Regions from separate parts of the Micromonospora sp. NPDC005305 genome, predicted to be linked through region 2. Evidence: riboswitches for the same ligand, from Rfam matches in the RefSeq annotation. Region 2 holds a riboswitch; the other holds the start of a gene.
The links. A riboswitch is a leader RNA that binds a small molecule or an ion and turns the genes downstream of it on or off. The one in region 2 is predicted to bind thiamine pyrophosphate.

Region 1: linked by a shared signal. The riboswitch ahead of ABZS80_RS31070 (thiamine phosphate synthase) and the one ahead of ABZS80_RS26995 (ECF transporter S component) in region 2 are both predicted to bind thiamine pyrophosphate.

What each region holds. Positions count from the first base shown of each region.
Region 1 is NZ_JBEXGL010000033.1:13,941-28,817, forward strand. Features, by position in the region: gene thiD (bifunctional hydroxymethylpyrimidine kinase/phosphomethylpyrimidine kinase) at 1-735, opposite strand, end outside; gene ABZS80_RS31050 (thiamine phosphate synthase) at 732-1,388, opposite strand; gene ABZS80_RS31055 (thiazole synthase) at 1,448-2,227, opposite strand; gene thiS (sulfur carrier protein ThiS) at 2,224-2,424, opposite strand; gene thiO (glycine oxidase ThiO) at 2,415-3,503, opposite strand; gene ABZS80_RS31070 (thiamine phosphate synthase) at 3,497-4,123, opposite strand; TPP riboswitch at 4,118-4,227, opposite strand; gene ABZS80_RS31075 (DUF559 domain-containing protein) at 4,350-5,252, shown strand; gene ABZS80_RS31080 (aldo/keto reductase) at 5,420-6,382, opposite strand; gene ABZS80_RS31085 (ATP-binding cassette domain-containing protein) at 6,404-8,080, opposite strand; gene ABZS80_RS31090 (methyltransferase) at 8,122-8,727, opposite strand; gene ABZS80_RS31095 (hypothetical protein) at 8,854-10,062, shown strand; gene truA (tRNA pseudouridine(38-40) synthase TruA) at 10,121-10,954, opposite strand; gene rplQ (50S ribosomal protein L17) at 11,022-11,588, opposite strand; gene ABZS80_RS31110 (DNA-directed RNA polymerase subunit alpha) at 11,623-12,645, opposite strand; gene rpsD (30S ribosomal protein S4) at 12,742-13,368, opposite strand; gene rpsK (30S ribosomal protein S11) at 13,382-13,789, opposite strand; gene rpsM (30S ribosomal protein S13) at 13,808-14,188, opposite strand; gene rpmJ (50S ribosomal protein L36) at 14,454-14,567, opposite strand; gene infA (translation initiation factor IF-1) at 14,660-14,877, opposite strand, start outside.
Region 2 is NZ_JBEXGL010000021.1:77,649-92,525, reverse strand. Features, by position in the region: gene ABZS80_RS27015 (DUF6328 family protein) at 195-698, opposite strand; gene ABZS80_RS27010 (SIS domain-containing protein) at 788-1,537, opposite strand; gene ABZS80_RS27005 (AAC(3) family N-acetyltransferase) at 1,534-2,346, opposite strand; gene ABZS80_RS27000 (alpha/beta hydrolase) at 2,343-3,167, opposite strand; TPP riboswitch at 3,245-3,351, shown strand; gene ABZS80_RS26995 (ECF transporter S component) at 3,426-4,004, shown strand; gene ABZS80_RS26990 (ABC transporter ATP-binding protein) at 4,119-5,534, shown strand; gene ABZS80_RS26985 (energy-coupling factor transporter transmembrane component T) at 5,605-6,405, shown strand; gene ABZS80_RS26980 (response regulator transcription factor) at 6,412-7,062, opposite strand; gene ABZS80_RS26975 (sensor histidine kinase) at 7,059-8,255, opposite strand; gene ABZS80_RS26970 (hypothetical protein) at 8,410-9,105, shown strand; gene ABZS80_RS26965 (hypothetical protein) at 9,193-9,429, opposite strand; gene gndA (NADP-dependent phosphogluconate dehydrogenase) at 9,782-11,224, shown strand; gene ABZS80_RS26955 (thioredoxin reductase) at 11,228-11,458, opposite strand; gene ABZS80_RS26950 (hypothetical protein) at 11,598-11,783, opposite strand; gene ABZS80_RS26945 (isoprenyl transferase) at 11,853-12,653, opposite strand; gene recO (DNA repair protein RecO) at 12,662-13,537, opposite strand; gene ABZS80_RS26935 (DUF4097 family beta strand repeat-containing protein) at 13,640-14,419, shown strand; gene ABZS80_RS26930 (acyltransferase) at 14,432-14,877, opposite strand, start outside.

The DNA.
Region 1 (14,877 bases), on a different contig from region 2:
GTGCCGCGCGCCGGTCAGCGCGCGGGTCACGTACTCCTTGGCGGTGGCCACCGCGACCGGCACCGGATCGCCCGCCGCCAGCCGGACGGCGATCGCCGCCGAGAACGAGCAGCCGGTGCCGTGGTGGTGCCGGGTCGGCACCCGGGGCGCGCGCAGCAGCGTGGTCGAGCCGCCGCCGGCCAGCACGTCGACCGAGTCGCCGGCCGCGTCGACGTCGCCGCCGGTCACCACCACGTGCGCCGGGCCGGCGGCCGCGAGCGCCTCGGCCGCCGCGACCATCTCCTCGACCGTGGTCACCGGGCGTCCGGTGAGTGCGGCGGCCTCCGCGCAGTTCGGCGTCGCCACCTCGGCGTACGGGAGCAGCCGCTCGACGGCCGACACGACGCCGAGCCGGTGCCCGCTGGTGGCGACCAGCACCGGGTCGACGACCAGGTGGGGAAGGCGGCCGGCCTTCGCCGCCTCGGCCACCGCGTCGGCGACCGCGGGCGTGCCGAGCATGCCGGTCTTCACGGCGCGTACGTCGAAGTCGTCGAGCACGCTGTCGAGCTGGTCGCGCACGGTCTGTGGGGGCAGGGGCAGCACGGCGTCCACGCCCCGGGTGTTCTGCGCGGTGACCGCGGTGATCACGCTGGTGCCGTAGGCGCCGAGGGCCGCGAAGACCTTGAGGTCGGCCTGGATGCCGGCGCCGCCCCCGGAGTCTGATCCGGCGATCGTGAGTGTGGTCCTCGGGGTCATCTGACTTCCTTTGTTGCGGTGGGGGCTGGTCGGGCCGCCCCGTGACCGGCCCGACCAGCGAATTCGTGGGCCGCCGTGAGCGTGGCGGCGATCTCGGTGGGGTCGTCGGCGCGCATCAGGGCGCCGAGGACGGCCACCCCGGCGGCGCCGGCCGCGACGCACTCCCGGACCTGGTCCGCGGTTTCGATGCCGCCCAGGGCGAGGATCGGCACGGTGCTGATCGCGATCAGCTCGCGGAGCCCGGCCGGGTGCAGGGGTGGGCCGTAGCCGGGCTTGGTTCTCGTCGGGAAGACCGGCGACAGGGTCGCGTAGTCCTCCGTGGTGAGTCGGGCCAGCTCGGTGGCGTCGTGGCAGGAGCGCCCGACCAGTCCGGCGGCCGGCGGCGGGTACGGGCCGGCGGCCGGCAGGTGGACGGCGTCGCCGCCGAGCGGGTCGGGTCCGGCCACGACCAGGGTGCCGCCGGCCTCGCCGAGAATGGCGCGCAGCTCGGCGGCCAGGGCGGCGCGCTCGGCCCGGGACAGGTCCTTCTCGCGAAGCACGACCCAGCGCACTCCCCCGGCCACGGCCGCCTCGACGACTCCGGTCAGCGGTCGCCGCGCCTGCCACCGTTCGGTGAGCAGCACGACGCCGGACGGCACGGCGTCACCCGAGATCTTGGAAGAGTCCGGCCCCCCGAGGGGCCGTTTCCCACCAAGATCTACAGCAGCGCCCGTCACAGGTCGGGCCTTCCCTCGTCCGGAGTGGAGGCGAGCGCGTGGAAGCGGCGGGCGATCCGGCCCGCCCCGTACGCCAGCCGCCCCGCCTCGACGGCGTGCCGCATGGCGGTGGCCATCGCGACCGGGTCGGCGGCCCGGGTGACCGCGCTGGCCAGCAGCACGGCGTCGCAGCCCAGCTCCATGGCGAGCGCGGCGTCGGAGGCGGTGCCGATCCCCGCGTCGAGGATCACCGGCACGTCCACACCCTGCCGGATCAGCCGGATGTGGTGGGGGTTGCTCACCCCCAGCCCGGAGCCGATCGGCGCGCCGGCCGGCATCACGGCCGCGCAGCCCACGTCGGCCAGCCGCCGGGCCAGGATCGGGTCGTCCGAGGTGTACGGCAACACCGTGAACCCGTCGGCCACCAGCTCCTCGGCGGCGCGCAGCAGCTCCACCCCGTCGGGCAGCAGCGTGCGCTCGTCGCCGATCACCTCCAGCTTCACCCAGTCGGTGTCGAACGCCTCCCGGGCCAGCTGCGCCACCTTCACGGCCTCGGACGCCGTGTAGCAGCCGGCCGTGTTCGGCAGCAGCCGTACCCCGCACCGGTCCAGCAGGTCGAGCAGGCCGCCGGCGGCGGCCCGTGCGGTGTCCACCCGGCGCAGCGCCAGGGTGACCAGTTCGGTGCCGGAGGCGCGGATGGCCTGCTCGAGCACGTGCAGGTTGGCCGCGCCGCCGGTGCCGAGGATGAGCCGGGAGCCGAAGCCGACCCCGCCGATCTCGAAGGACATCCGGCTCACCCGCCCTGGGCGGCGCTGAGCACCTCGACCCGGTCGCCGTCGCGCAGCACGGTCGCCGGCCAGCCGCCGCGCGGCACCACCTCGCCGTTCACCGCGACCGCGAGGCCGCGCTCCTGGACGGTGACCGCGCGGACCACGTCGGCGACGGTCGAGCCGCCGGGCAGGTCCCGTCCCGCGCCGTTGACGATCAGTTCCACCTGGGCTCCTTCCCGAACCGGTCCGGGGTGAAGGGGGCGAGCAGCGGATCCGGCTCGCCCGTGACGATCAGCTCGGTGACCAGGTCGGCGGTGACCGGGGTGAGCACGATGCCGTGCCGGTGGTGCCCGGTGGCGACGACCACGCCGGGCCGGCCCGGCAGCGGCCCGATGATCGGCGCGTTGTCCGGCGTGCCGGGGCGCAGTCCGGCGGTCGCCTCCACCAGGTCGTACTCGGCCAGCTCCGGCACCAGGTCGACGGCGGCGCGGAGCAGCCGGAGCACCGCCCCGGCGGTCACCTCGGTGTCGGCGCGCTCCTCGACGGTCGCCCCGACCACGACCTCGCCGCTGTCCCGGGGCACCAGATAGACCGACTCGCCGTCGGCGTACCCCCGGATCACGTGCCGGAAGTCCGGCGCGCCGCGACCGGGTGCGCGGAGCCGGAGCACCTGGCCCTTGACCGGCCGGACCGGCAGCCCGGTCAGCGCGGCCGCGCCGCAGCCGGCCGCGACCACGGTCACCCCGGCGTCCACGTCGGACAGCGCGCCGACCCGGGCCGGGCGCAGCACCGCGCCGGCCCGCCCGGCCGCCGCGCGCAGCGCGGGGACCAGCCGGCGCGGGTCGACCTGGTGGTCGCCGGGGGCGACCGCGCCGCCGCGCACCCGCGGGGCCAGCGCCGGCTCGCGGTCGCGCAGCTCCGAGGGGCGCAGCGGCGTGATCGGCAGTCCCAACCCCTGCTGGTACGACCAGAGCCGCCGCGCCTCGGCCAGGTCGTCGGCGGTGAGCCCGACCACCAGGGTGCCGTCGGCCCGGTACCCGACGTCGGCGCCGGACGCCTCGGCCAGGTCGGCGGCGAAGCGGGGCCAGCGGGCGGCGGACTCGGCCAGCAGGGCGGTCAGCTCGTGCTCGCCGAAGTACGCCTCGGCGACCGGGGAGAGCATCCCGGCGGCGACGTGCGAGGCCCCGGAGCCGGGAGCGGGATCGTGGACGGTCACGCGCAGCCCGCGGGACGCGCACCGCCACGCGATCGCCAGCCCGACCGGTCCCGCCCCCACGATGGCGACGTCCGGTCGGGTCAGCACGTCAGGGCCGCAATCAGCTCGGCGGTCGTGCGGCCGGGATCGGGGCTGGCCGACAGCGCGCCGACGACCGCCACCCCGTACGCGCCCGCGACCCGCAGCGCCGGCACCGACGCGGCGGTCACCCCGCCGATCGCGATCACCGGCACGTCCACGGCGCCGGCCACCGCGCGCAGCCCGGCCGGGCCGATCGGATCGGGCAGGCCGGACTTGGTGGTGGTGGCGTGGCACGGGCCCACGCCCAGGTAGCTGGCCCCGGCGGCGACCGCCGCCGTGGCGCCGCCCGGCTCCCGCGCGGTCGCGCCGAGCACGGCGCCTTCGCCGAGCACCCGCCGGGCGGCCGCCACCGGCAGGTCCTCCGCGCCGACGTGGCCACCGGCGGCGCCCACCGCCAGCGCCACGTGCAGCCGGTCGTTGACCAGGCACGTCGCCCCGTACGGCCGGCACAGCCCCACCACCCGGCTGGCCAGCTCGTACGCCTCCCGGTCGGTGGCGTCGTCCTCGACTCGAACCTGAATGACCAGCTCGTCGCGGGCCACCGGCAGGGCGGCGCGCAGCACGGCGAGGGGGTCCCGCCCCGGCCGGGTGTCGGTGATCAGATGCAGTCGTCCCAGGGACGGCACGGCAACTCTCCTCCCTGCGCCGGCATTACCCGGATCAGGTTCGACGGTCGGGGGCTTCCAGCCCCCCTCTCAGCCCGGTGGCACCAGGCTCCCGTGGGTCACTTGCGGGCCTACCGTACGACGTGCGCGCGGATCCGCCAAGGGGCGGGTGGGGAATTTCCCACCGACCGTCCGAGGTGGAGCACGGGGACAGCGGGTGATCTCCCGATCACGTCATGCTGTCCGGATGCCCTCGTCCGCCCACGTCCCCCGCCGGCTGTCCTTCCTGCCGTTCCGGGGCAGCGCCGCGGTCGCCGAAGGACTCCTGACCTGGGCGATGCTCCAGGGTCCGGCCTGGCGCCGCCTCCTGCCCGATGTGTACGTGCACCGCGACGGCCACCGGCCGGACGACCATCGCCTGTGGTGCGACGCCGTGGCGCTGCGACTGCCGCCGGGCGCGGCGATCGCGGGATCAAGTGCGGCCTTCCTCTGGGGCGCCGACCTGCTCGCCCGGGACGCGCCGGTCACGGTGCTGCTGCCCCGGGCCGCCCGGATGCGGCCGCATCCCCGCGTCCGCCAGGTCCGTTCCGTGCTGCCGGGCACCGACCGGACCCGCTTCGCCGGGCTGCCGGTCACCACGGCGCTGCGCACCGCCTTCGACCTCGGGCGGCAGGGTCCGCGCGTCGACGCGCTGGTCGCCGTCGAGGCGTTGCTGCACCGCCGGGTCGTCAAGCTGCCCGCCTTGTGCGCCTACGCGGCGGCGCGCCCCGGCTGGCCCGGCGCGACGCTGCTGCGGGAGGTGCTGGCGCTGGCGGAGCCGCTGAGCGAGTCCCCGATGGAGACGCGCCTCCGGCTGCTCCTCCTCGACGCCGGCCTCGGCCCGCTGACTGCCCAGCACGACGTACGCGACGCCACCGGGCGTTTCGTGGCCCGGGTCGACCTGGCCTGGCCCGCGCTCCGCGTCGCCGTCGAGTACGACGGCGACCACCACCGGGAACGGGCCCACTTCCGCCAGGACGTGGCCCGCCTGAACGCCCTCCGCGCCGCCGGCTGGCTGGTCCTCCGCTTCACCGCCGACGACGTCCTCCGCCACCCCCGCGCCACCATCGCCCTGGTCCGCCAGGCCCTCCAGGAGCGCACCACCCGCTGACCCCGTCCGTCAGTGGAACGCCATGTAGGTCAAACCCGCCCGGTGACCTCCATAGCGTTCCACTCACGCTGCGCGCTCGCGCGCCCCCCGCCCAAGGGCGCGCCGGGGCTGGACAGCGCGCTGCCCCGGCGGCCGGGCAGGCGTGCCGGGGCAGCGGACGGGAGCGGTCAGAGGATGGCGTCGAGGGTGTCCAGGTCCTCGTCGGTGGGCTGCCAGGTGCCCGCCTCGGCGTTGGCGCGTACCTGCTCGGGCGTGGTGGCGCCGGCGATCACCGAGGTCACCGCGGGCCGGGCGGCGAGCCCGCCGATGGCCACCTGGAGCATGCTGATTCCGCGCTCGATCGCGTACGCCTCGATGGCCTCGATGGTGTCCCAGTCGGCGGCGGCGAAACGCTCGGCGTACCGGCCGCCGCCGGAGAGCCGGCTGCCGGCGGGCGGGGCCTCGTCCCGCTTGTACTTGCCGGTGAGCAGGCCGTTGGCCAGCGGGAAGAACGGCAGCATGCCGAGGCCGAACCGCTCGCACGCCGGGATTACCTCGGCCTCGACGGACCGTTCCACCAGCGAGTAGTGGTTCTGCGCGGAGATGAAGCGCGTTCGGCCCTGGGAGGAGGCGGTCCAGTCGGCGTCGGCGATCTGCCAGCCGGCGAAGTTCGAGTTGCCGAGGTAGCGCACCTTGCCGGCGGTGACCAGGTCGTCCAGCGCGGCGAGGGTCTCGTCGATCGGGGTGCCCGGGTCGGGCTCGTGCATCTGGTAGAGGTCGATGTGGTCGGTGTCGAGGCGGCGCAGGGACGCCTCGACCGCCCGGGCGATGTACCGGCGGGCGCCCCGGGCGCCGTGGTCCGGCCCGTTCAGACCGTGCATGTCCATGCCGAACTTGGTGGCGACCACCACGTCGTCCCGGCGGCCCTTGAGCGCCTGCCCGAGCAGTTCCTCGGAGCTGCCCTGCGGCTCACCGTAGATGTCGGCGGTGTCGAAGAAGTTGATCCCGGCGTCGAGCGCGGCGTCCACGACCGCACGGGTGCCGTCGAGGTCGAGCTTGCGGCCGAAGTTGTTGCAGCCGATGCCGACGACGGACACCACGAGTCCGGAGTCGCCGAGCCGGCGGTAGGTCATCTCAGTCACGAGATCCACCCTATGCCGCCGGGCTCGGCCTCACCCGACGTCCCAGACCGGCTCCGGGGTCTCCACCACCTCGCCGTCGCCGCGGAACAGCACGAACCGGTCGAAGGAGCGGGTGAACCACCGGTCGTGGGTGACCGCGACGACCGTCCCGGCGAACGCGTCCAGCCCCGCTTCGAGGGCTTCGGCGGAGGCCAGGTCGAGGTTGTCGGTCGGCTCGTCGAGCAGCAGCAGGGTGGCCCCGGACAGCTCCAGCAGCAGCACCAGGAAGCGCGCCTGCTGGCCGCCGGAGAGGGTGCCGAACCGCTGGTCGCCCTGCCCGGCCAGCTCGTACCGGGACAGCGCCGCCATGGCGGCGTGCCGGTCCATGCCGGCCCGGTGCTCGTCGCCCCGCCACAGGATGTCGACAAGCGTCTTCTCGATGAGCTCGGGCCGGTCGTGGGTCTGCGAGAAGTGGCCGGGCCGGACCCGCGCGCCGAGGCGTACGACCCCGCCGTGCGCGACGGGCGCCAGCTTCGCCCCGTCGACCGGGATGTTGGCGGGGTCGGGGTCGGTGCCGCCGCGGGCGAGCAGGCGCAGGAAGTGTGACTTCCCGGTCCCGTTCGCGCCGAGCACGGCGACCCGGTCGCCGTACCAGAGTTCCAGGTCGAAGGGGTAGGTGAGGCCGTCCAGTTCGAGCTGCTCGGCGATGACCGCGCGCTTCCCGGTCCGCCCGCCGGTGAGGCGCATCCGGATGTCCTGCTCCTTCGGGGGTACGGGCGGCGGCCCGGCCTCCTCGAACTTGCGCAGCCGGGTCTGCGCGGCCTGGTAGCGGGAGGCCATCCCGTCGTTGTACGCGGCCTTCTGCTTGTACATGAGCATCAGCTCGCGCAGCTTCTGGTGTTCCTCGTCCCAGCGGCGGCGCAGCTCGTCGAGTCGGGCGTGCCGGGCCACCCGGGCCTCGTGCCAGCTCGCGAAGCCGCCCGGGTGCACCCAGGCGCTGCCGCCCTCCACGGCGACCACCCGGTCGGCGGTCTGGGCGAGCAGTTCCCGGTCGTGCGAGACGTAGAGCACGGATTTGCCGGACTCGCGCAGCCGGGCCTCCAGCCAGCGCTTGCCGGGCACGTCGAGGAAGTTGTCCGGCTCGTCGAGGAGGAGCACCTCGTCCGGGCCGCGGAGCAGCAGTTCCAGCGCGAACCGCTTCTGCTGGCCACCGGAGAGGGTCCGCACCGGGCGCTCCCGGGCGGCGTCCCACGGCAGGTCGAGGACGATGGTGGCGACGGTGTCGAAGAGCACCTCGGCGTCGTACCCGCCGGTCTCGCCCCAGGCGGCCAGCGCGTCCGCGTACGCGAGCTGGGCCTTGCCGGCGGCGCTGCTGTACTTGCCGCGGACCTCGGCCGCCCGCATGGCCGCCTCGGTGTCGGCGAGGCGCCGGCCGGCGTCGCGCAGCGCGGGCGGGGCGAGCGACAGCGCCAGGTCGGCGAGGGTCGACTCGTCACCGATCATGCCGATGAACTGGCGCATCACGCCGAGCCCGCCGGCGCGGGCGACGACGCCGGTCTTCACCGGCAGGTCGCCGGCGACCATGCGCAGCAGGGTGGTCTTGCCGGCGCCGTTGGGGCCGACGAGCGCCACCTTGGCGCCCTCACCGACCCGGAACGACACCTCGGCGAAGAGTTCCCGGCCGTCGGGGAGGATGTGCCCGACTCCTGCCACGTCCACGTATCCCACGCGGGCATCCTGCCCGAGGGGCGGGCGCGAGCGACACCGGATTACCGGGTGACCCGGAGCACCCGGTAGCCCTTCTGGCTGGCGTGCCGCTCGACCTGCCAGCCCTGCTCGACCAGCCAGCGGTGCAGCGAGTCGCCGCCGAGGTGCCGGGCGACGACCAGCCAGGCCACCCCGGCCGGGGCGAGCCGGGGCAGCCAGCGCCGCAGCAGTTCGTGCAGCTCCGCCTTGCCGATGTGGATGGGCGGGTTGGACCAGATCTCGGCGAAGGCGAGGTCGGCGGGTACGTCGTCCGGCGCGGCCACCCGGACCCGGTCGGCGGCGCCGATGCTGGCGGCGTTGGCGGCGGTGAGGTCGCGGGCCCGCTGGTTGACGTCGACCGCCCAGACCGTGGCGGCCGGCGCGCTGCTGGCCAGCACGCAGGTGATCGGCCCGAAGCCGCAGCCGATGTCGAGGAACGGGCCGGTGGCGTCGCGCGCCGGCAGGTCGGCCTTGCGGAGCAGCACCGCGGTGCCGGGGTCCAGCCGGGCGGCGGAGAAGACGCCGGCGGCCGAGGCGAGGGTGTAGTCGCGCCCGGCGACGGAGAACTCGACCTCGCGCGGCCGGGCGGGGGTCGCGGGTTCAGCGGTGAAGTAGTGGTCGCCGGTCACGTCGGGCATTGTCGCACCGCCCGGGACCGGCACCCGCGACGGTGCGGCGGGCAGGGCGGGACGCCACTCCGCCAGATTTTGCCGATATTACCCACGAAAGGGACAATGGCCCCTACTGTAGCCAACATGGTGTATCGGTACGAGTCCGATGAGGACGCCTTCCTGGAGTACCCACGGCCCGGGTCGGACCCGTCCGTGCCCGGGGACGCGGCGGCTCCGCCGGCGGGTCCCTCGCCGTCCCGCTTCCCCACCCCGTCGCTGCCGCCACCGGTCCGGCCCACCCGACCGGCCGTCGACGCCGCCCGGGCCCCGGCCCCACCGGCACCGGCTCCGGCGCCCAGCCGGCCCGCCCCGCCGCGAGAGCCCGCTCCCGTGCCGCAGCCCACGCCGGCCGTGCCGGCACCCGCGCCACCGGTGCCGCAGCCGACGCCGGCCGCCGCACCGGAGCCCACACCGGCCGCGGCGCCGCAGCCGGCGACGTCGACCGCGGCCGACCCCGTCGTCCGGACCACCGATCCGCTGGAGGACCTGACCCGGCCCCGCCGGGCCGATCGCCGGCGCGGCGGCCGGGCCTGGCAGGTGCTGATCGGCGGCGCCGCCGTGCTGATGCTGCTCGCCCTCACGGGGCTGGGCGTCGCCGCCCTCCTGGAGGACCGGACCGCCACGCCACCGGCCAGCCAGCAGAGCAGCCAGCCGGTGGTGGAGCAGTCCGCGGCGGCCGACGGGACCGACCTGGACTCCCGGGACACCGACCAGGCGGCGCTCACCGCCAAGGAGGTCTTCCCCGGCCAGCAACTGGTGGTGGCCGACGGGCAGCCGGCGTACCGGGTGTTGAAGACGCACTCCAGCGGCAGCTGCGCGGTCGCGGCCACCGGCGAGATCGCCGACCTGCTGGTCCGGCTCGGCTGCAACCAGGTGGTCCGGGGCACCCTCCGCTCCCCCGACGGCGACCACCTGCTCACCGCCGGCCTGTTCAACCTGACCGACGTGGCCAGCGCCCAGCGGGCGCGCGACCGCATCCGGCCGATGCTCGACGAACGGCAGGGCCGGTTCCGCGGCATGGCGGCGAGCGAGGACACCGAGGCGGTGGCGACCGCCGCCGCCCGGGTCGGCTGGCAGATCCGCGGGCACTACCTCGCCTACTGCGTCGTCACCCGGGCCGACGGGGAACGGATCGGCTCCGGCGACACGAAGGCCCGGGACATCCTGTACGACATGATCGAGGTCTACCTGAACCGGAGCGTGCTGGAGCGGCGGGCCAGCGGCGGGACGGCCAGCCAGCCCACGGACGGCCCGAGCGAGGGCACCGCCGGCCAGGACGGCACCCGCAACTGAGCACGGTCACCACGGCCCGTTGTCCCGTTTCCGGGGGCGGCGGGCCGTTTCCCTGGGCTCAGCCCTCGGTGACCGGCACCCGGAGGCGGCGGGTGAGGTCGGCGCGGCGGGCGTACTCGGCGGGGTCGGCCGGGTAGCCGACCTCGACCAGGGCCAGCCCGTGCGCGGGCGCCACGGTCACCTCGCTGGCGCGTTCCCGGCGGTCCAGCAGGCCGGCGGGCCACTCCACCGGCCGGCGGCCGTCACCGGCCACCAGCATGGCGCCGACCAGGCTGCGCACCATGTTCTGGCAGAACGCGTCGGCCTGCACCGTGGCGACCAGGATGCCGTCCGGCTCGCGCCGCCAGTCCAGCCGGGTCACCTCGCGCAGCGTGGTGGCGTTCTCCTTGCGCCGGCAGTACGCGGCGAAGTCGTGCTCCCCCACGAGGCCGGCCGCGGCGGCGTTCAGCGCCGCCAGGTCCAGCGGCTTGGGCCAGGCCAGGGTGTCGGTGCGGCGCAGCGGCTCGGCGCCCCACGGCGCGTCGGTCACCCGGTACTCGTAGCGGCGGAAGGTGGCCGAGAAGCGCGCGTCGAAGTCGGCCGGCACCTCGGTCATTGCCCGCACCCGCACGTCGGGCGGGAGCAGCCGGGCCAGCCGGCGCAGCAGCCTCCCGTCTTGCTGCCGCCACACCTCGGCCGGCAGGTCGAGGTGGCAGACCTGCCCGGTGGCGTGCACCCCGGCGTCGGTGCGGCCGGCCACGGTCAGTCCGGTCACGGTGCCCGCGCCGAGGACCAGGTCCAGGGCCTCCATGAGCACCCCGGCGACCGTGCGCCGGGCGGGCTGGGCGGCCCAGCCGGAAAAGTCGGTGCCGTCGTACGAGACGTCCAGCCGCAGCCGGGTCCGCTCGTCCACCTCGTACCTCCTGTGACGGAACGGGCCCGGCACCCCGAGGGGTGCCGGGCCCGGTCAAGCCCGATGATCAGGCCTTGCCGTTCTCCTCGGTCGCGAGGTCGCTGTCCTCGCGGGCCTCGGCGGTGTCACCGGAGGCCGAGACCGGAGCCTCGGCGTCCTGGTCGGCGACCTCGCTGGAGCGCGGGGCCTCCTCGGCCGGGGCCAGGGCCTCGACCTTGTCCTGCTGGGCGGCCTTGCGGGCGGCGGTCTTCTTGTTCGCCTTCGGCTCGGCGACCTGAAGCTCCTCCACCAGCTCGATGATCGCCATCGGAGCGGCGTCACCCTTGCGCGGACCGGTCTTCACGATCCGGGTGTAGCCACCGTTGCGGTTGGCGTACCGGGGCGCGATCTGGTCGAACAGGGCGTAGACCACGTCCTTGTCCTTGACGACGCCCAGCACCCGGCGCCGCGCGGCGAGGTCGCCGCGCTTGGCCTTGGTGATGAGCTGCTCGGCCAGCGGACGCAGCCGCCGGGCCTTCGTCTCGGTGGTCTGGATCTTGCCGTGCTGGAACAGCGCGGTGGCCAGGTTGGCCAGCATCAGCCGCTCGTGAGCGGGGCTGCCGCCGAGGCGGGGGCCCTTGGTGGGCGTGGGCATGCTTGGTGCTCCTCAGGTGTGGCGGCAGCGCGGACTAGAGCTGCTCGGTCTCGCGGTAGTCGTCGGTGTCGTAGTCGGCCTCGCCGAAGGCGTCCACGACGTGCGCCGGGTCGAAGTTCGGAGCCGAGTCCTTCAGCCCCAGGCCCATCCCGGCGAGCTTCATCTTGACCTCGTCGATCGACTTCTGACCGAAGTTGCGGATGTCGAGGAGGTCGGCCTCGGTACGCCCGATCAGCTCACCAACGGAGTTGATGCCCTCGCGCTTGAGGCAGTTGTAGGAGCGGACGGTGAGGTCCAGCTCCTCGATCGGCAGGGCCAGGTCGGCCGCCAGCTGGGCGTCCTGCGGGGACGGCCCGATGTCGATGCCCTCGGCGGTCTCGTCCAGCTCCCGGGCCAGCCCGAACAGCTCCACCAGCGTCGAGCCGGCCGAGGCCAGCGCGGTGCGCGGGCCCATCGACGGCTTGGTCTCGACGTCGATGATGAGCCGGTCGAAGTCGGTCCGCTGCTCGACACGGGTCGCCTCGACCCGGTAGGTCACCTTGAGCACGGGCGAGTAGATCGAGTCGACCGGGATCCGGCCGATCTCGGCGCCCGCCTGCTTGTTCTGCGCCGCGGTGACGTAGCCGCGACCCCGCTCGACGGTCAGCTCCATGTCGAGCCGGCCCTTGCCGTTCAGGGTGGCGAGCTTCAGGTCCGGGTTGTGCACCGAGACACCGGCCGGGGGCTGGATGTCACCGGCGGTCACGTCGCCCGGGCCCTGCTTGCGCAGGTACATGCTGACCGGCTCGTCGTGCTCGGAGCTGACGCACAGCTCCTTGATGTTCATGACGAGCTCGACCACGTCCTCCTTGACACCGGGGATGGTGGTGAACTCGTGCAGGACACCGTCGATCTTGATCGAGGTGACCGCCGCACCCGGGATGGACGACAGCAGCGTGCGCCGCAGCGAGTTGCCCAGGGTGTAGCCGAAGCCCGGCTCCAGCGGCTCGATGGTGAACCGGGAACGGGTCTCGTTGATCGACTCTTCGGAGAGAGACGGTCGCTGGCTGATGAGCATCTTTTCTCTTCTCTTCCGGGGCGCCCGCTATATGACGCCCACGACACAAACTGTTCCGGTGGCCCGCCCCGGAGGGCGGGCCACCGCAACGAGCCCTTACTTGGAGTAGAGCTCGACGATCAGCTGCTCCTGGACCTGGGTGTCGATCACCTGGCGGGCCGGGAGCGAGTGCACGAGGATCTTCATCTGGCTGGGGATCGCCTCGAGCCAGGCCGGAACCGACCGCGAACCGGCCTGAGCCTGCGCCACCAGGAACGGGGTGAGCTGCTTGCTCTTCTCCCGGACCTCGATGATGTCGTGCTCCTTGACGCGGTACGACGGGATGTCGACCTTCTTGCCGTTCACCGTGAAGTGACCGTGCTTGACCAGCTGGCGGGCCATGTCCCGGGAACCGGCGTAGCCGGCCCGGTAGACCACGTTGTCCAGCCGCGACTCGAGGATCTGCAGGAGGACCTCACCGGTCTTCGCCTGCTTGCCCACGGCCTCCTCGTAGTAGCCGCGGAACTGCTTCTCCAGCACGCCGTAGACCCGGCGGGCCTTCTGCTTCTCACGGAGCTGGAGCAGGTACTCCGTCTCCTTGGTGCGGCCGCGGCCGTGCTGCCCGGGCGGGAACGGCCGGGACTCGAACGGGCACTTCGGGCCATCGCACTTGCTGCCCTTGAGGAACAGCTTCATCTTCTCCCGCCGGCAACGGCGGCAGTCAGCACCGGTGTAACGAGCCATCTCTCTCTACCTCTCAGACCCGACGACGCTTCGGCGGACGGCACCCGTTGTGCGGCTGCGGGGTGACGTCGGAGATCTGCCCGACCTCCAGCCCGGCGGCCTGCAGCGAACGGATGGCGGTCTCCCGGCCGGAGCCGGGGCCCTTGACGAACACGTCGACCTTGCGCATGCCGTGATCCATGGCCCGGCGCGCGGCGGCCTCGGCGGCCAGCTGCGCGGCGAACGGGGTCGACTTGCGCGAGCCCTTGAAGCCCACCTGGCCCGAGGAGGCCCAGGAGATGACCGCACCGGTCGGGTCCGTGATGGACACGATGGTGTTGTTGAAGGTGCTCTTGATGTGCGCCTGCCCGTGGGCGACGTTCTTGCGTTCCTTGCGCCGGACCTTCTTGACGGCGGCTCCGGCACGAGCCTTCGGTGGCATAAGTCTGTGCGCTCCTAGTTACTTCTTGCCGGGCTTCTTCTTGCCGGCCACGGTCCGCTTCGGGCCCTTGCGGGTCCGCGCGTTGGTCTTGGTCCGCTGGCCACGGACGGGCAGGCCCCGGCGGTGCCGGATGCCCGCGTAGCAGCCGATCTCGACCTTGCGGCGGATGTCGGCGGCGACCTCGCGGCGAAGGTCACCTTCAACCTGGTAGTTGCCCTCGATGTGGTCGCGGAGCTGCACGAGCTCCTCGTCCGTGAGGTCCCGAGCGCGCTTGTCCGGCGAGATGCCGGTGGCGGCGAGCGTCTCCAGGGCGCGGGTACGACCGACCCCGAAGATGTAGGTGAGCGCGATCTCCAACCGCTTGTCGCGGGGGAGGTCCACGCCGACTAGACGTGCCATGTGCGGGCGTACTCCTCGTGATGTTGTGGCGGAGGTGTGGACCCGTCCCACCCCGCTACCGACCGTCCCTGTCCTTCCGGCGCGATCAGCGCCGGCGACCGGGATCGGTCGCTGCCCGAGCGGGCCCCGGCCTCCGACCGGGGGTCAACCACGAGGGGGTACGCGCTGCGTACCGCTCGCGGCTGGGACGAGCTGGTGATGTGTGTGTCGGATCTGCCACCCGGGCCGGTTCCGCCGCCGCTCGTCACGGTCGGCGGGAAACGGTTCAGCCCTGGCGCTGCTTGTGGCGCGGGTCAGAACAAATGATCATGACCCGGCCGTGCCGGCGGATGACCCGGCACTTGTTGCAGATCCTCTTGACGCTCGGCTTGACCTTCACGGTTGCCTTACTTCCCATCTGGCCCGGAGACGCGACGATGCGCGACCCGGACGTCGAAGACGGACACGGGGACGTCCCGGCCGTCGTCAGGCTTACTTGTAGCGGTAGACGATGCGCCCGCGGGTCAGGTCGTACGGCGAGAGCTCGACGACGACCCGGTCCTCCGGCAGGATGCGGATGTAGTGCTGCCGCATCTTGCCGCTGATGTGAGCCAGGACCTTGTGGCCGTTCGCGAGCTCCACCCGGAACATGGCGTTCGGCAGGGGCTCGATGACCCGACCCTCGATCTCGATGGCTCCGTCTTTTTTCG
Region 2 (14,877 bases):
TCGTCGATGGGCGCCACCCGCCCGGTCGGGCCGCCGTGTCCGGCGGGGTCGGGTCGGCTGTTCTGTGTCGTGGTCACGGCTGCCTCCTGGAGACCTCGGTCCGGCTGCGTCGACGTGCGACGAGAACGACGCTACCCCCGGGTGTTACCCAGGGGTAGCGTCGCGCGCACGTCCGATTTGGCAGGTCCGGGCGGTCAGTCGCCGGCCAGCGACCGCGGGTCGTCGTCCTCGTCGTCGATGTCCTCGTCACCCCAGCTGCGCCGGGCGAACGGCAGGATCACCCAGAACGTCAGGAACCAGAGCCCGGTGCCCGCGCTGAGCAGGAACGCGATCGGGCGGTCCAGCACGAAGTCGGTGATCAGCAGGACCGCGCTGACCATCGAGATCAGCATGAAGCCGAGGCCGCCGCTGGCCATCCGGTGCGCGAAGCGGACCAGCTCCGGCTTGCGGCCCTGGCGGAACAGCGCCCGGTGGAAGGCGACCGGCGAAATGATCATCGCGGTGGCCGCGGCGGCGGCCAGCAGCGCCACGATGTAGACGTCCCGCTGGAACTCGGAGGTTCGGGTGAAACCGTTGCTGAACGGCAGGGTCAGCAGGAAGGCGAACAGGATCTGCACCCCGGTCTGCGCCACCCGCAGCTCCTGGAGCAGGTCGGCGAAGTTGCGCTGCCAGCGCTGCTTCTCGGTTTCCTTGGACACCCGCTACCTCCAGGGAAGACGGTACTGCCGGTGGAGGGTCTCCACCGGCAGCACAGCCTGTGCCCCGTCCCGCCGAGCGTGAAACCGGTTCAGGACCCACGGCGGATACGGCCCGCGTACCGGGCTTCCAGCTCGGCGTTGTGCTCGTCGCCGCCGGTGATGTTGGCGGACAGGTAGACCGGGGGCCGCACCCCCGCCGCGAGCAGCCGGGCGACCACCTCGGCGACGATCTGCTGGGCCAGCAGCGCGGCGGTGATCGAGGAGACCGCGCCGACCGCGCCGCCGCCGGGCAGCGGCAGGGTGGCGTCGCCGTACGGGGCGCCGTTGTCCAGCACCACGTCGGCGAAGTCGGCGAGCTTGCGCCCGGACGGGTGGCGGGAGGTCATCCGGGCCGAGTGCTGGACCGAGGTGATCGCCACCAGCCCGTGCCCGCGCTCCTTCACGATGGCGGCGAACTCGACCATCGCGCCGTTCACGCCGGAGTTCGAGGCGAGCACGAACACGTCCTGCGGCCGGACCGGGGCCAGCTCGTAGAGGCGGTGCGCCACGGCGGGCTCGCGTTCCAGCTTCGGGCCCAGCACGTCGGCCGGCTCGCCGCCGTGCAGCACCAGGTCACGCAGGGCGATCCGGTTGGTGGGGACCAGCCCGCCGGCCCGGCCGGCGATCTCCATGGCGAGGGCCTCCGAGTGGCCGGTGCCGAACGCGTGCACCACCCCGTCGGCGCGCAGCGACGCGGCGATCAGATCCGCCGCCCGGGCCACGTTCTCCCGCTGGTCGGCGGCGACCCGGCCGATCGTCTCGGTCACCACCGCCAGGTACGCCTCAGCAGCCACCGTCATGCTTCCTCCGTCCCTCGGGGTCGGGCCAGCCACTCCACCGCGAAGTCGACCGCCGCCCGCTGCCTCATCAACCGGCCCGTCCCGTCACCGACCGGCCCGAGCCGCACCGCGCCCGTGGTCTCCAGGTCGGCGCCGAGTCGGGCGAAACACTCCTCGTCCAGGCGTACGTCGTCCCACCACACCCACTCCCGGCCGCCGTCGGCGGTCAGCACGGCCGCGCCGCAGCGCTGCCGGGGCGGCGCCGGCTGCCGGTATTCCGCCAGGTGCAGGGAGGTGTTGCTGCCGTGGTCCACGCCGAGCAGCAGCACGTCGGCGTCGAGGTCGTAGAGGCGGGCCAGCGGGGAGCCCTCGCCCAGCATGTCGGCCCGCTCGTGCTCGGCGACGATCCGCGCGGCGGCCGGCCCGAGCGCGGCGAACGAGACGTGCGGGTGGTCGCTGCGCAGCGCCCCCGGCCAGGTGCGGACCAGTTCGGCCAGCGCGCCCATGAAGCGGCTCGGGGTCACCGCCGGGTCGAAGCCCGGCATCCCGTCGCGGATCACCGGCCACCAGTCCGCCGGCACCGGCGGGTTGCTCCACTCCGCCGGGTCGCTGTTCTCCGGCGTGTGGGTGGGCACCACCACCGTGCCGGCCGGGCCGAGCACGTCGCGCAGGGCGAGCAGCACCGCCTCCGGGCCGCCGCAGAGGAAGCCCAGCGGGCGCAGGGAGGCGTGCACCAGCACGGTCCCGCCGGTGCGTACGCCGAGGTCGCGGAGCTGGGCGGCGAGCGACGCACGGGTGTGCGGCCGGGCCCGGGCGGGGCTCGGGGTCATCGGCCGACGCGGGCGAGGACCGCCGCGGCCAGCGGGCCGGGCGCCTCGTCCGGGATCCAGTGGGTGACGCCGGGCAGCACCACGAAGCGGTAGTCGCCGGTGACGTGGGCGGCGCACGCGTCGGCGGCGGTGCGCCCGATCGCCACGTCCCCGTCGCTCCAGACGAACGTGGTCGGCGCGGCCACCGGCCCGACGGCCTTCATGTCCGCCCCGGTCATGGCCCGGTACCAGTTCAACGCCGCGGTCAGCGCGCCGGGCTCGCGCATCGGGTCGGCGTAGCGGGCCACCCGGTCGGCGTCGCCCACCCCGCCGAGCATCCGGCGCAGGGCCGCCGCGCGGAACGCCAGCAGCACCTTCTCCGCCTTGCCCGGCTTGCGGAACAGGGCGATGTAGGAGGAGCGGGCCTTCTGCCGCGGGTCGGTGGCGAGCGCGTGCCCCATGGCCGCCGGGTGCGGCACCGACACCGCGGTCAGCGTGCGCACCCGCTCCGGGTGCGCCGCCGCCAGACCCCACGCCACGATCGCGCCCCAGTCGTGGCCGACCAGGTGGGCGGCGGTCACCCCCAGCGCGTCGAGCACGGCGGCCGCGTCGGCCACCAGCTCCGGGATCCGGTACGCCCCGACCTCCGCCGGCCGGGCGCCGGGCGAGTAGCCGCGCTGGTCGAGCGCGTACGTGCGCAGCCCGGCGGCGTGCAGCGCGGGGGTCACCTCGTCCCACTCGCCGGCGTGCTGCGGGAAGCCGTGCAGCAGCAGGACGGGCTCACCGCCCTCGGGACCGCCGGTGCGTACCTCGAACGTCAGTCCTCGCGCCTCGACCCGCATGATCGCCACCCTAACGGGCGATCGCCCTGCTGGGCTGTGCGGCGGGGTCGGTGCTAGCGTCTGCGACGAGACAACTTCACATCCGACAGGGGAGCGCACAGCGCTGAGAGTGCGGGCCGGTGCCCGCAGACCCTCGAACCTGATCTGGGTAATGCCAGCGCAGGGAGTTCGGTCGACCTCCAGCCGCGCCGCCGTCCGGTGACCACCGGGCGCGGCGTGCGTCTTCTCCTGGTTCGCCTCACAGAACTGGGAGCAACCATGGACAGCACCAACCGGTGGCGCACCATCGACATCGTCGTGGCCTCCGTGCTCGCGGTGGCGTTCGGCATCATCTTCTGGGCCTGGGGCCTGCTCTGGAACGGGCCGGCGGACGCCGTCCCGCTGCCCGGTCGCGCGGTCCTGTACGGCGTCTGGCTGGTGCCGGCCGTGCTGGGCGCCCTCGTCGTCCGGAAGCCGGCCGCGGCGCTCTTCACCCTCACCCTGGCCGCGCTGGTCTCTGTGGCGCTGGGCACGAGCTGGGGCTGGACGATCGTCGTGCAGGGCCCGCTGGAGGCGGCCGCCGCCGAGCTGGCTTTCGCGCTCTTCGCGTACCGCAGCTACCGGCTGCCCGTGGCGCTGCTCGCCGCGACGCTGGCCGGTCTCGCGGCGGCGATCTACGACGTCTTCGTCTGGTACCCGGGCACCACGTGGGGCAGCTTCCGCCTGCCCTACATCCTGCTGACCGCCGCCAGCTCGCTGGTGGTGGCCGGACTGGGCAGCGTCGCCCTCACCCGGGCCCTGGCCAACACGGGTGTCCTCGACCGCTTCCCCGCCGGCCGCGAACGCGCCGCCGTCTGACCGCCCCCGCCGACCGCGTTGATCAAGGAGTTTGCCTCGGCCGAGACGGTTTTCCAGACGCGAACTCCTTGATCAACCAAGCTGGGGCCGGAGGGGCCGGAGGGAGGTGGCGCGGTGGGAGCCGTGAGCCTGCGGGGGTTCGGGTGGCGGCACGCCGGGCGGAAGGGCTGGGCCGTGCGCGGGGTGGACCTGCGCGTCGAGGTTGGCGAGCGGGTGTTGCTGCTCGGGGCTTCCGGGGCCGGTAAGAGCACGCTGCTGGCGGCGCTGGCCGGGTTGCTGCCGGAGGACTCCGGCGAGCAGGAGGGCACCGTCGAGATCGACGGACTCGACCCGCGCAAGGCCCGGGAACGCGTCGGCGTCGTCTTCCAGGACCCGGAGAGCCAACTGGTGATGGCCCGCTGCGGCGACGACGTGGCGTTCGGGTTGGAGAACCGGGGGGTGCCCGCCGACGAGATCTGGCCCCGGGTGGACGAGGCGCTGCGCCGGGTCGGCTTTCCCTACCACCGGGACCGGCCCACGGCCGCGCTGTCCGGCGGCGAACAGCAGCGGCTCGCCCTGGCCGGGGCGCTCGCCCTGCGGCCGGGACTGCTGCTGCTCGACGAGCCCACCGCCAATCTCGACCCGGCCGGCGCCATTCTCGTCCGGCAGGCCGTCGCGGACGCCGTCGACGCCGACACCACCCTGATCCTGGTCGAGCACCGGGTCGCCGAGGCGCTGCCGCTGGTCGACCGGGTGGTCGTGCTGGAGCCCGGCGGCGGCGTGCGGGCCGACGGGCGCCCCGACGCGGTCTTCGCCGCGCACGGCGACGCGCTGGCCGACGCCGGGGTCTGGGTGCCCGGCCACACCGTGCCGCCCTGGCACGCCAGCACGCCGCCCGGCGAGGTGTTGCTCACCGCCGACCGGCTCGGCCTGCCGCCCCGGCTGGCCCCCACCGACCTTCGGGTACGCGCCGGCGAAGCGCTCGCCGTCCTCGGCCCCAACGGCGCCGGCAAGTCCACCCTGGCCCTGCTGCTCGGCGGGCTGCTCCGCTCCGGCACCGGTACGGTCGCGGCCACCCCGGCCCTGGCCGGCCGGGACGCGGGCACTCCCCCGCACCGCTGGCGGGCGCCCGCCCTGGCCCGGCGGATCGGCTCGGTCTTCCAGGACCCGGAGCACCAGTTCGTCACCGGCACCGTCCGGGACGAGCTGGCCCTCGGACCCCGCCGCACCGGCCAGCCCGAGCCCGCCGTGACGGCGACGGTGGACGCCCTGCTGGCGCGGCTGCGCCTGGACCGGCTGGCCGGGGCCAACCCGTACACCCTCTCCGGCGGCGAGGCCCGGCGGCTAAGCGTGGCGACCGCCCTGGCCACCGCGCCCCGCCTGCTGATCTGCGACGAGCCCACCTTCGGCCAGGACCGGCGGACCTGGCGGGAGCTCATCGACCTCTTCGCCGAGCTGCGCGACGCCGGCCACGGCGTCGTCGCGGTCACCCACGATCCCGACTTCGTGGCCGCGCTCGCAGACCGGACCATCACCCTGGAGCGCCGATGAAGGCCGCCGCACCCCGGACCCGGCCAGACCGGACCATCACCCTGGAGCGCCGGACGCCCGGAGGCCGGCCGTGATCGGCGTCGAACCCGTCGCGGCGGCGGGCGCGCCGCTGGCCCGGCGCAACCCGGTGGCGAAGCTGGCCGCCGCGTTGCTCTTCTCGGTCGTCCTGATCGCCACCCTGGACCCGGTCGCCCCGGCGATCGCCATCGCGGTCGAGTTGGCCGTGCTGCCGCTGTTCGGCATCCGCTACCGGGTGCTGGCCCGGCGGGCCTGGCCGCTGCTGGCCGGCGCCGGCGGCATCCTGGTCACCCTGGTGCTCTTCGCCGCCGACCGGTCCGGCCCGGTGCTGCTCACGGCCGGCCCACTGCTGGTCACCCAGGGAGTGCTGGTCACCGCGCTGGGCCTGGTGCTGCGCATGCTCGCGGTGGCGCTGCCGGGGATCATCGTGTTCGCCACCACCGACGCGACCGACCTGGCCGACGCGCTGATCCAGAACGCGAAGGCGCCCGCCCGGTTCGCCATCGGGGCGCTGGCCGCGTTCCGGCTGGTGCCGCTGCTGGAGGAGGAGTGGCGGATGATCAGCATGGCGCGCCGGGCCCGGGGCGTGGACGCCGGCCGCAACCCGGTGGCCAAGCTGCGGCTGTTCGGGTCGACGGCGTTCGCGCTGCTGGTCGGGGCGATCCGGCGGGGCACCCGGCTGGCCGTCGCCATGGATGCCCGGGGCTTCGACGCCGGCACCCCGCGTACGGTCGCCCGGCGGCAGCGCTTCACCCGGGCCGACACGCTGCTGGTCGTCGCCGCCGGGGCGCTTGGCGCGGCGGCAGTGACGGTCAGCGTCCTGCTGGGCACCTTCCGCCCGCTGATCGGCTGAGCCCCGCTACCGGCGCGGGTGGGCCACCCCGCTCCGGTACGCCAGCACCACCGCCTGCACCCGGTCCCGTACCCCGAGCTTGGCGAAGATGCGGTTCACGTGCGTCTTCACGGTCGCCTCGCCGACGAAGAGCCGATCGGCGATCTCCCGGTTGGACAGGCCGAGGGCCATCATCCGCAGCACCTCGGTCTCGCGCGCGGTCAGGTCGGCGAGGCTCGGGTGGGCGACCACCGACGCGGTCGCGGTGTAGTGGTCGATCAGACGGCGGGTGATCGACGGGGAGAGCAGGGCGTCGCCCCGGGCCGCGGTCCGCACCGCCTCGGCCAGTTCCCGGGGCGGAGTGGTCTTGAGCATGAACCCGGAGGCGCCGGCGCGCAGCGCCCGGTAGACGTACTCGTCGAGGTCGAAGGTGGTCAGCATGATGATCCGGATGTCGCTCCGCGCCGCCAGGATCCGCTCGGTGGCGGCGATCCCGTCCACCGGCGCCATGTGGATGTCCATCAGGACCACGTCGGGCGCGAAGCGGGTCGCCAACTGCACGGCCTCCTCGCCGTCGGCCGCGTCGGCGACCACCTGGAGGTCCGGCTGGGCGGTGAGGATCATGCGGAGCCCGCCCCGCACCAGCGCCTCGTCGTCGGCGATGAGGACCCGGGTCATCCGGTGGTCCCTGCCGTGGCCAGCGCGCCGGCTGACGCCTCGGCGTCGAAGGGCAGCGTGACGCGTACCTCGAAGCCGCCCCGCGGGCGGGGACCGGCGCTCACGGTGCCGCCGAACAGCTCCACCCGCTCCCGGATGCCGGTCAGGCCGTGGCCGGTGCCGGCGTGCCGCCGGACCGGGCCGGCACCGTCGTCCGTCACGTGCAGCCGGAGGGCGTCGCCGGCCACCTCGATCGAGACGCCGACGGTCGCGCCCGGCGCGTGCCGGGCGGCGTTGGTCAGCGCCTCCTGGAGGATCCGGTAACCGCTGACGTCCGCGGCGGCCGGGATCGCGTCGAGGTCACCCGTGACGGTCACGTCGACCCGCCCGCCGGCCAGGGGCACCCCGGCGGTCAGCGCGTCGATCCGCCGCAACGACGGCAGTCCGTCCGGGGCCGCCTCCGCGCCGCGGAGGATCACCAGCAGCCGGCGCAGCTCGGTGACCACCTCGCGCCCGACCTCCTGCACCGCGTCGAGGGACGCGCGGGCCTGACCCGCGTCCGAGTCGAGCACCGCCTGCGCCGCGGCGGCCTGCAGCACCATCACCGAGACCCCGTGCGACACGATGTCGTGCAGTTCGCGGGCCACCCGCAGCCGTTCGTCCGTCCGGGCGGCGGCCTCCCGCTCGGCGGCCAGCGCCACCAGCCGGGCCGCCTGCGCCCGCCGCATCCGCACGGCGTATCCGGGGCCGAGCACGGCGAGCCCCACGAACAGGATGAAGACCCAGTCGGAGTCGCCGGCCATGGCGTTCTCGATGCCGAGCGGGAGGAGATAGCCGGCCGCGGCGACCGGGACAGCGGCCCGGCCACCCATCGCGACACAGGCGAAGGTGGCCGCCACCAGCGCCAGCAGCGGCACGACCGGCCACTCCGGCAGGACCGGCGTGAAGCTCTGCGCGGTGAAACAGGCCCCGGCGACCACGGCGGCCGTCCGGGGGTACGACGTGCAGCCGGCCACCGCGAGGCCGTAGCCGACCAGCAGCACGGTGAGGACGACGAGCCAGCCGGTGGAGAGCGCGGCGAGGTCCGGCCCCTCTCCCTCGACGTAGCCGGCCAGCGGGACGTACAGCTCGGCCAGGCCGAACGCGAACAGCGCGGCCCCGGCGAGCGAGGTGGCCACACCGCGCCACCGGGCCCGGACGTCGAGGGCAGACATGCCGGAAGGGTAGCCACGGCGGGCGGCTCTCCGCGTCCACCCAGGGGTGTAGTGACGGCCGCCGACACTCCACCCGGGGATCAACTTCCGCGCGGACGACCCGGCCCGGGTGTGGCTCCTAGCGTCCCTCCCACGACTTCGAGAGGAGACACTGATGGACAACAGCACTGGCGGGCGGACCGGTCGGCGGTTGACCGCGGGCGCCCTGCTCGGCGGCGGCGTGGTGTACGGCGTCGCGAACGCCTTCTACTGGGTGATGTTCCCGGACGACGTGGCCGACACCGCCGGGAACGTGGCGGTGGCCGCCGGGAACCTGGGCGCGTGGCGGGTGGAGACCGTGCTGTTCGCGCTGGCCCATCTGCTGCTGCTGCCGGCGACGCTCGGGTTGGCCGCCACACTGCACCGGCGCAAGCCGTGGGCCGCCGTCATCGGCGGTGCCACGGCGCTGCTCGGGCTCTACTTCGCCACCGTCCACCTGTGGCAGTACAACGCGTTCTTCGGGGCCCTGGCCGGCGGTGGCGTGGACGCCGACGCCGCCCGCCCGGTGACGACCGCGATCGACGGGGATCCGTTCGTGATGGCCTCGTTCGCGGTGTGGCTGCTCGGCTGGCTGGTCGGCCTCCTCGTGCTGGCCTTCGGCGCCTGGCGGGCCCGCCTCGTGGCCCTCTGGGTGCCGCTGCTGCTCACCGCCGGGCAGGTGCTGGACCTGGTCGGCACGGGCGTCCCGGTCAAGCTGGCGGTGAGCGCGCTCATGGTGGCCGGCTTCGTGGGCCTGGCTCTCGGCGTGGCGCGACGGCGCAGTGTCGAGGCGCCGGCCGGGACGGCCACCCCGGCGACCGCCGCCGCCTGAGGGGCGAACGCGGGCGCGGGGGGACCGCCCGCGACCTCGGGTGCAGTTGTCGTCGCCGCGGCGGCGACAACTGCACCCGACACGGCCTCAGCTGCGCCGGAAGGCGTAGAACCGGGTCTGACCGGCGCGCTGGCTGCGCCCCCCGAGCCGGGCCTCGCGACCGGCCGGCGGGCCGGCCTTCGGCGGCGGCGACGTGTCGGCACGGCCGGGCAGGGTCACCGGCGCGACGGGCGCCACGGTGAGCGCGTCGAGATCCGGCGGGGTGAGGTCCACCGGGGACGGCGTGGGCTTCTGGAGCTTCTTCGGACTGCGCTTGGCGGGCATACGCTGCCTCCTGACTGTCGGGCACCCGTGGGCACGGCGAGCGGGGAACACCCGGGCGGTCCGACGAGGCACGCGACGCCACCACCGACGGTGGCGCGGAGGATGCGGACGCCCGGGGCGCACGATCCACGGCGGTACGCACGGTGGACCGGGCCTTCGAGAGGTGGGCGTCAGTTACGCATGCCCGCACGCTAACCCACCACCGCGCCGCCCCGCACCCGAATTACGGACACGGACCGGCGAGGACCGACCGCCACCGCGTCTTCACCCACCGTCGATGTCCCGGCCCGCCCCCGCACCGACCGCGATACGGTCGCAGCACGGGCACCGAAGACGAGGGGTGGCGGTACGCATGGCACAGCAGGCGACGGCGCAGGTCGGGGTCACCGGTCTGGCGGTGATGGGCCGCAACCTGGCCCGGAACCTGGCCCGCAACGGCTTCACCGTGGCGGTGCACAACCGCTCGCCGGAGCGCACCCGCAGCCTGGTGGCCGAGCACGGCGACGAGGGCACGTTCGTGCCGACGGAGTCCCTCGCGGACTTCGTGGGCGCGCTGGAACGCCCCCGCGCCGTGATCGTCATGGTGAAGGCCGGCGCCCCCACCGACGCGGTGATCGACGAACTGGTCCCGTTGCTGGAGGAGGGGGACATCGTCGTCGACTGCGGCAACGCGCACTTCGCCGACACCCGCCGCCGGGAGGAGGCGCTGCGCGGGCACGGGCTGCACTTCGTTGGCACCGGCGTCTCCGGCGGCGAGGAGGGCGCGCTGCGCGGGCCGAGCATCATGCCGGGCGGCTCGGCCGAGTCCTACCGGAAGCTCGGCCCGATCTTCGAGCGGATCGCCGCCGAGGTCGACGGCGTCCCGTGCTGCCGGCACATCGGGCCGGACGGCGCCGGCCACTTCGTGAAGATGGTCCACAACGGCATCGAGTACGCGGACATGCAGCTCATCGCCGAGGCGTACGACCTGCTGCGGGCCGGCCTGTCGGCGAGCCCGGCGGAGATCGCGGAGATCTTCCGGGAGTGGAACGGCGGCGAGCTGGAGTCCTTCCTCATCGAGATCACCGCCGAGGTGCTCGGGCACACCGACGCGGCGACCGGCCGGCCGTTCGTGGACGTGGTGCTCGACCAGGCCGAGCAGAAGGGCACCGGCCGGTGGACGGTGCAGAGCGCGCTGGACCTCGGCATCCCGATCACCGGCATCGCCGAGGCCACCTTCGCCCGGTCGCTCTCCGGGCACGCCGACCAGCGGGCCGCCGCCCGCCGCACGTTCCCCGAGGCGGGCGAGAAGTGGCAGGTGGACGACCGGGACACCTTCGTCGAGGACGTCCGGCGGGCGCTGCTGGCCAGCAAGATCGTCGCGTACGCGCAGGGCTTCGACCACATCCGTGCCGGCAGCCGGGAGTACGACTGGGACATCGACCTGGGCGGCACCGCCACCATCTGGCGGGGCGGCTGCATCATCCGGGCCCGTTTCCTGGACCGGATCCGGGAGGCGTACGACACGGAGCGGGACCTGCCCACCCTGCTGGTCGCCCCCTGGTTCGCCGACCGGGTCGGCGCCGGGGTCCCGGCCTGGCGGCGGGTCGTGGCCGACGCGGCCCGGGCGGGCGTGCCCACCCCGGCCTTCTCGTCGTCGCTCGCGTACTTCGACGCGTTGCGCGCCGAGCGGCTGCCGGCCGCGCTCATCCAGGGGCTGCGGGACAACTTCGGCGCGCACACCTACCACCGGGTGGACCGGGAGGGGTCGTTCCACACGCTCTGGGCGGGTGACCGCTCCGAAGTGGAGGGGTGAGCCTCACCAGGCCCGTTCGGCGGCCTCGGGCGCCGTGGGCGCCCAGCCGGCAGCCGGCTCACCCTGGGCCAGCTCGCCGATCTCGCCGGCCCGCACGGCCGGCGTGTGGCCGAGGTCGGCGCACCAGCGTTCGGCCACCCCCGCGCAGAGGTCGGCGATCCGTTCCCGCTGCGCCGGTTCGGCCAGGTCGGCACCGGCCAGGGCGGCCGTCATCTCGTACCGGAGATCGCGCATCCTCCACCCCCGTGGCCGGCGCGTCCCGGCGGCGCGCCCTGCGCCGATCGTACGCGCGGGCGCCCCGCTCCCGGCCGGAAAGCCGGATGCGGAGCGCCCGCGACACGACCCGCCGCGGCGTCGCGGCGGGCCGTGGACGTCACCAGAACCGACGGCGCTTGGCCTTCTGGGGCCGCAGCATGTCGGCGCCCTTGGTGAGCAGTCGGCTCACCCCGGTCGGGCCGCGGCGGGCCTCCAGGGTGTGGCTGAGCCGGCGCGCGCCGGCCGCCGCCAGCGGCACGGCGACCGCCATGACCGCCCACTGGGCAATCCGCTTCTGAATCATGTGGGTTCACCTCCGCAATCTGCCTGCTGTCGGATTGATACCCACCGGGCGGCGTCGGTAAGCGCGACCTCAGGCCCCGGGGGCCACCGGGTTGGGCAGCGCGCCGCCGAAGCGGCGGTCCCGCTGCGCGTAGAGCTCGCAGGCGTACCAGAGGTGCCGGCGGTCGAAGTCCGGCCAGAGGGTGTCGAGGAAGACCAGCTCGGCGTAGGCGCTCTGCCAGAGCAGGAAGTTGGAGGTGCGCTGCTCCCCGGAGGGGCGGAGGAAGAGGTCCACCTCGGGGACCTCCGGGTGGTAGAGGTATTTCCCGATGGTCTTCTCGGTGACCTTGCCCGGGTCGAGCCGGCCGGCGGCCGCGTCACGGGCGATCGCGGCGGCGGCGTCGGCGATCTCCGCCTGACCGCCGTAGTTGACGCAGAACTGGAGGGTCAGCGTCGAGTTGCCCCGGGACATCTCCTCCGCGGTCTGCAGCTCGGAGATGACGCTCTTCCAGAGCCGCCCGGCCCGACCGGACCAGACCACCCGCACGCCCAGGTCGACGAGCTGGTCCCGGCGCCGCCGGATGACGTCCCGGTTGAAGCCCATGAGGAAGCGGACCTCGTCGGGCGAGCGGCGCCAGTTCTCCGTGGAGAAGGCGTACGCCGACAGGTAGGGGATGCCCAGCTCGATGGCGCCCTCGATGGTGTCGAACAGGCTGTGCTCGCCCTGCTCGTGACCCTTGGTCCGGGGCAGCCCGCGCTCCTTGGCCCAGCGGCCGTTGCCGTCCATCACCACGGCGACGTGCTTCGGCAGCGCCTCGGCCGGCAGGGCCGGCGGGCGGGCGCCGGAGGGGTGCGGAGTCGGTGGCACCGGCTCGCGCCGGCCGGCCCTCATCGATCGGATCACTCGGTAATCTCCCTGTTCACACCAGCGGCGGCGGGCCCGGCGCCGGTGCGCGGCGGGACCACACCCGGCCCCGCGCCGCCGGGCGGCGGGACCGCGCCGGACGCCGGGGCACCCCGGTCGACCAGCGGCAGCGAGCGTAGCGCGCGTTCCAGGTGCCACTGGAGGTGCGCCGCGACCAGGCCGCTGCACTCGCGGCGCACGCCGGTCTCGGTGGCGTCGGCGTACACCCAGTCGCCGGTGGTCAGGGCGGACATCAGCGCGATGGTCGCCGGGGCGGGGTGGGCGGCGCCGGGGGGCCGGCAGTCCGGGCAGACCGCGCCACCGGCCGGCACGGAGAACGCCCGGTGCCGCCCCGGGGTGCCGCACACCGCGCAGGCGGTCAGCGCCGGCGCCCAGCCGGCGAAGGCCATGCCGCGCAGCAGGTAGGCATCGAGCACCAGGGTGGTGGCGTGCTCGCCGGTGGCCAGCGAGCGCAGCGCGCCGAGGGTGAGCTGGAACAGCCGCAGCGAGGGCTCCCGCTCGATCGGGGTGAGCCGCTCGGCGGTCTCGGCGATGGCGCTGGCCGCCGTGTAGCGGGGGTAGTCGCCGAGGAACCGCTTGCCGTAGAGGTCGATCCCCTCGGCCTGGCTGATGGTGTGCAGCGAGCTGCCGTGGTTGCCCTTGGGGTCGCCGGCGAGCTGGAGGTCGACGTGCCCGAACGGCTCCAGCCGGGCGCCGAACTTGCTGGTGGTCCGGCGGACGCCCCGGGCCACCGCGCGGAGCCGGCCGTGCCGGCGGGTGAGCAGGGTGATGATCCGGTCGGACTCCCCCAGCTTCTGCACGCGCAGCACCACCGCGTCGTCGCGGTAGAGCTGTCGGCGGTATCCGGCCATCGGTCCATTCTCCCTCGGGGTGCGATCTCAGGGTCTCCTCGGGGTGGATCGGCGGTCGATCCCGGATGCGCCGCCGGCGGGGTCGGCCGTAGCGTCCTGGCCATGGCTCTGCACCGGACCGCCGTGGCCGCCGCCGCGGCCGCCTCCCTGATCGTCCTCGCCGGGTGCGACACCCTGTCGTTCCGCCGCCTCGACTACGACCAGACCGAGCAGGTGAAGATCACCAAGATCACCGTGCCGGCCGGCGGCGCGGGCGACCTCACGATCCGGGCCACGGGTTCGACCGACCAGGTGCGGATCAAGCGGATCGTCCGCTACGAGGGCGGGGAGCCGAACACCCGCTACGAGATCAAGGGCGACGAGCTGGTGCTGCCGAGCGACTGCGGCTCCCGCTGCACGGTCTCCTGGGAGGTGACCGCCCCGGAGGGGGTGACGGTGCGCGGCGAGGCCAGCTCCGGGAACGTCATGCTGCACCGCGTCGGCCCGGTGGACTTCACCCTCAACTCCGGCGACATCAACGTGACCGAGGCCCGTGGCGAGGTCCGCGCCACCACCACCTCGGGGAACATCGAGGTGGTCGACGCCACGGGCCCGGTCCGGCTGCGCGCCTCCTCCGGCGACATCAGCGCCCGCCGGCTCGCGGCGGGGGTGGACGCGGAGGCCACCTCGGGCAACGTCAGCATCGAGCTGGACAAGCCGGCCGCGGCCCGGTTGCACGCGACCAGCGGCGACATCGACCTGAGCGTGCCCGAGGGCCGCTACCGGGTGCGGGCGGACGCGAAGTCCGGCGACACCGATCTCGCCGTGCTGAACGACCCGGGCGCGTCCCTGCTGCTCGACGTCTCCGCCACCAGCGGCAACGTGACGGTCAACCAGCGCTGAGGGCGGCGCGGGTCAGCCCAGGGTGCGGCCGGACCACTCCGGCGCGCCGCGCGGGCCCGGCACCCGGGCGCCCGCCGCCGCCAGTTCGGCGCCGGCGGGCGCCGGGCTGGCCGGTGCGGCCGCCGCCCGCTCGGTCACGGTCCGCCGGGGGCGGCCGGGCACCAGCTCCGGGGTACGCCGGGCGGCCAGGTCCTCGACCCAGCCGACCAGCAGGGTGATCACGCCGACCAGCGCGAACACCAGCGCCACCCGGATCGCCAGCCCGAGCAGGTCCTGGTGCGACCAGCCGACCACGTCGACCAGTGGGGTGAGCGCCACCACGAACGGCATGTGCCAGAGGTAGACGGTCAGCGCGCGCCGGTTCAGCACGGTGACCACCGGGCCCAGCACCGGAATGCGGTCGACCCAGGCCGCCCCGGCCGGCGCCCGGCCGATCGCCACCAGGATGAACGCCGCCG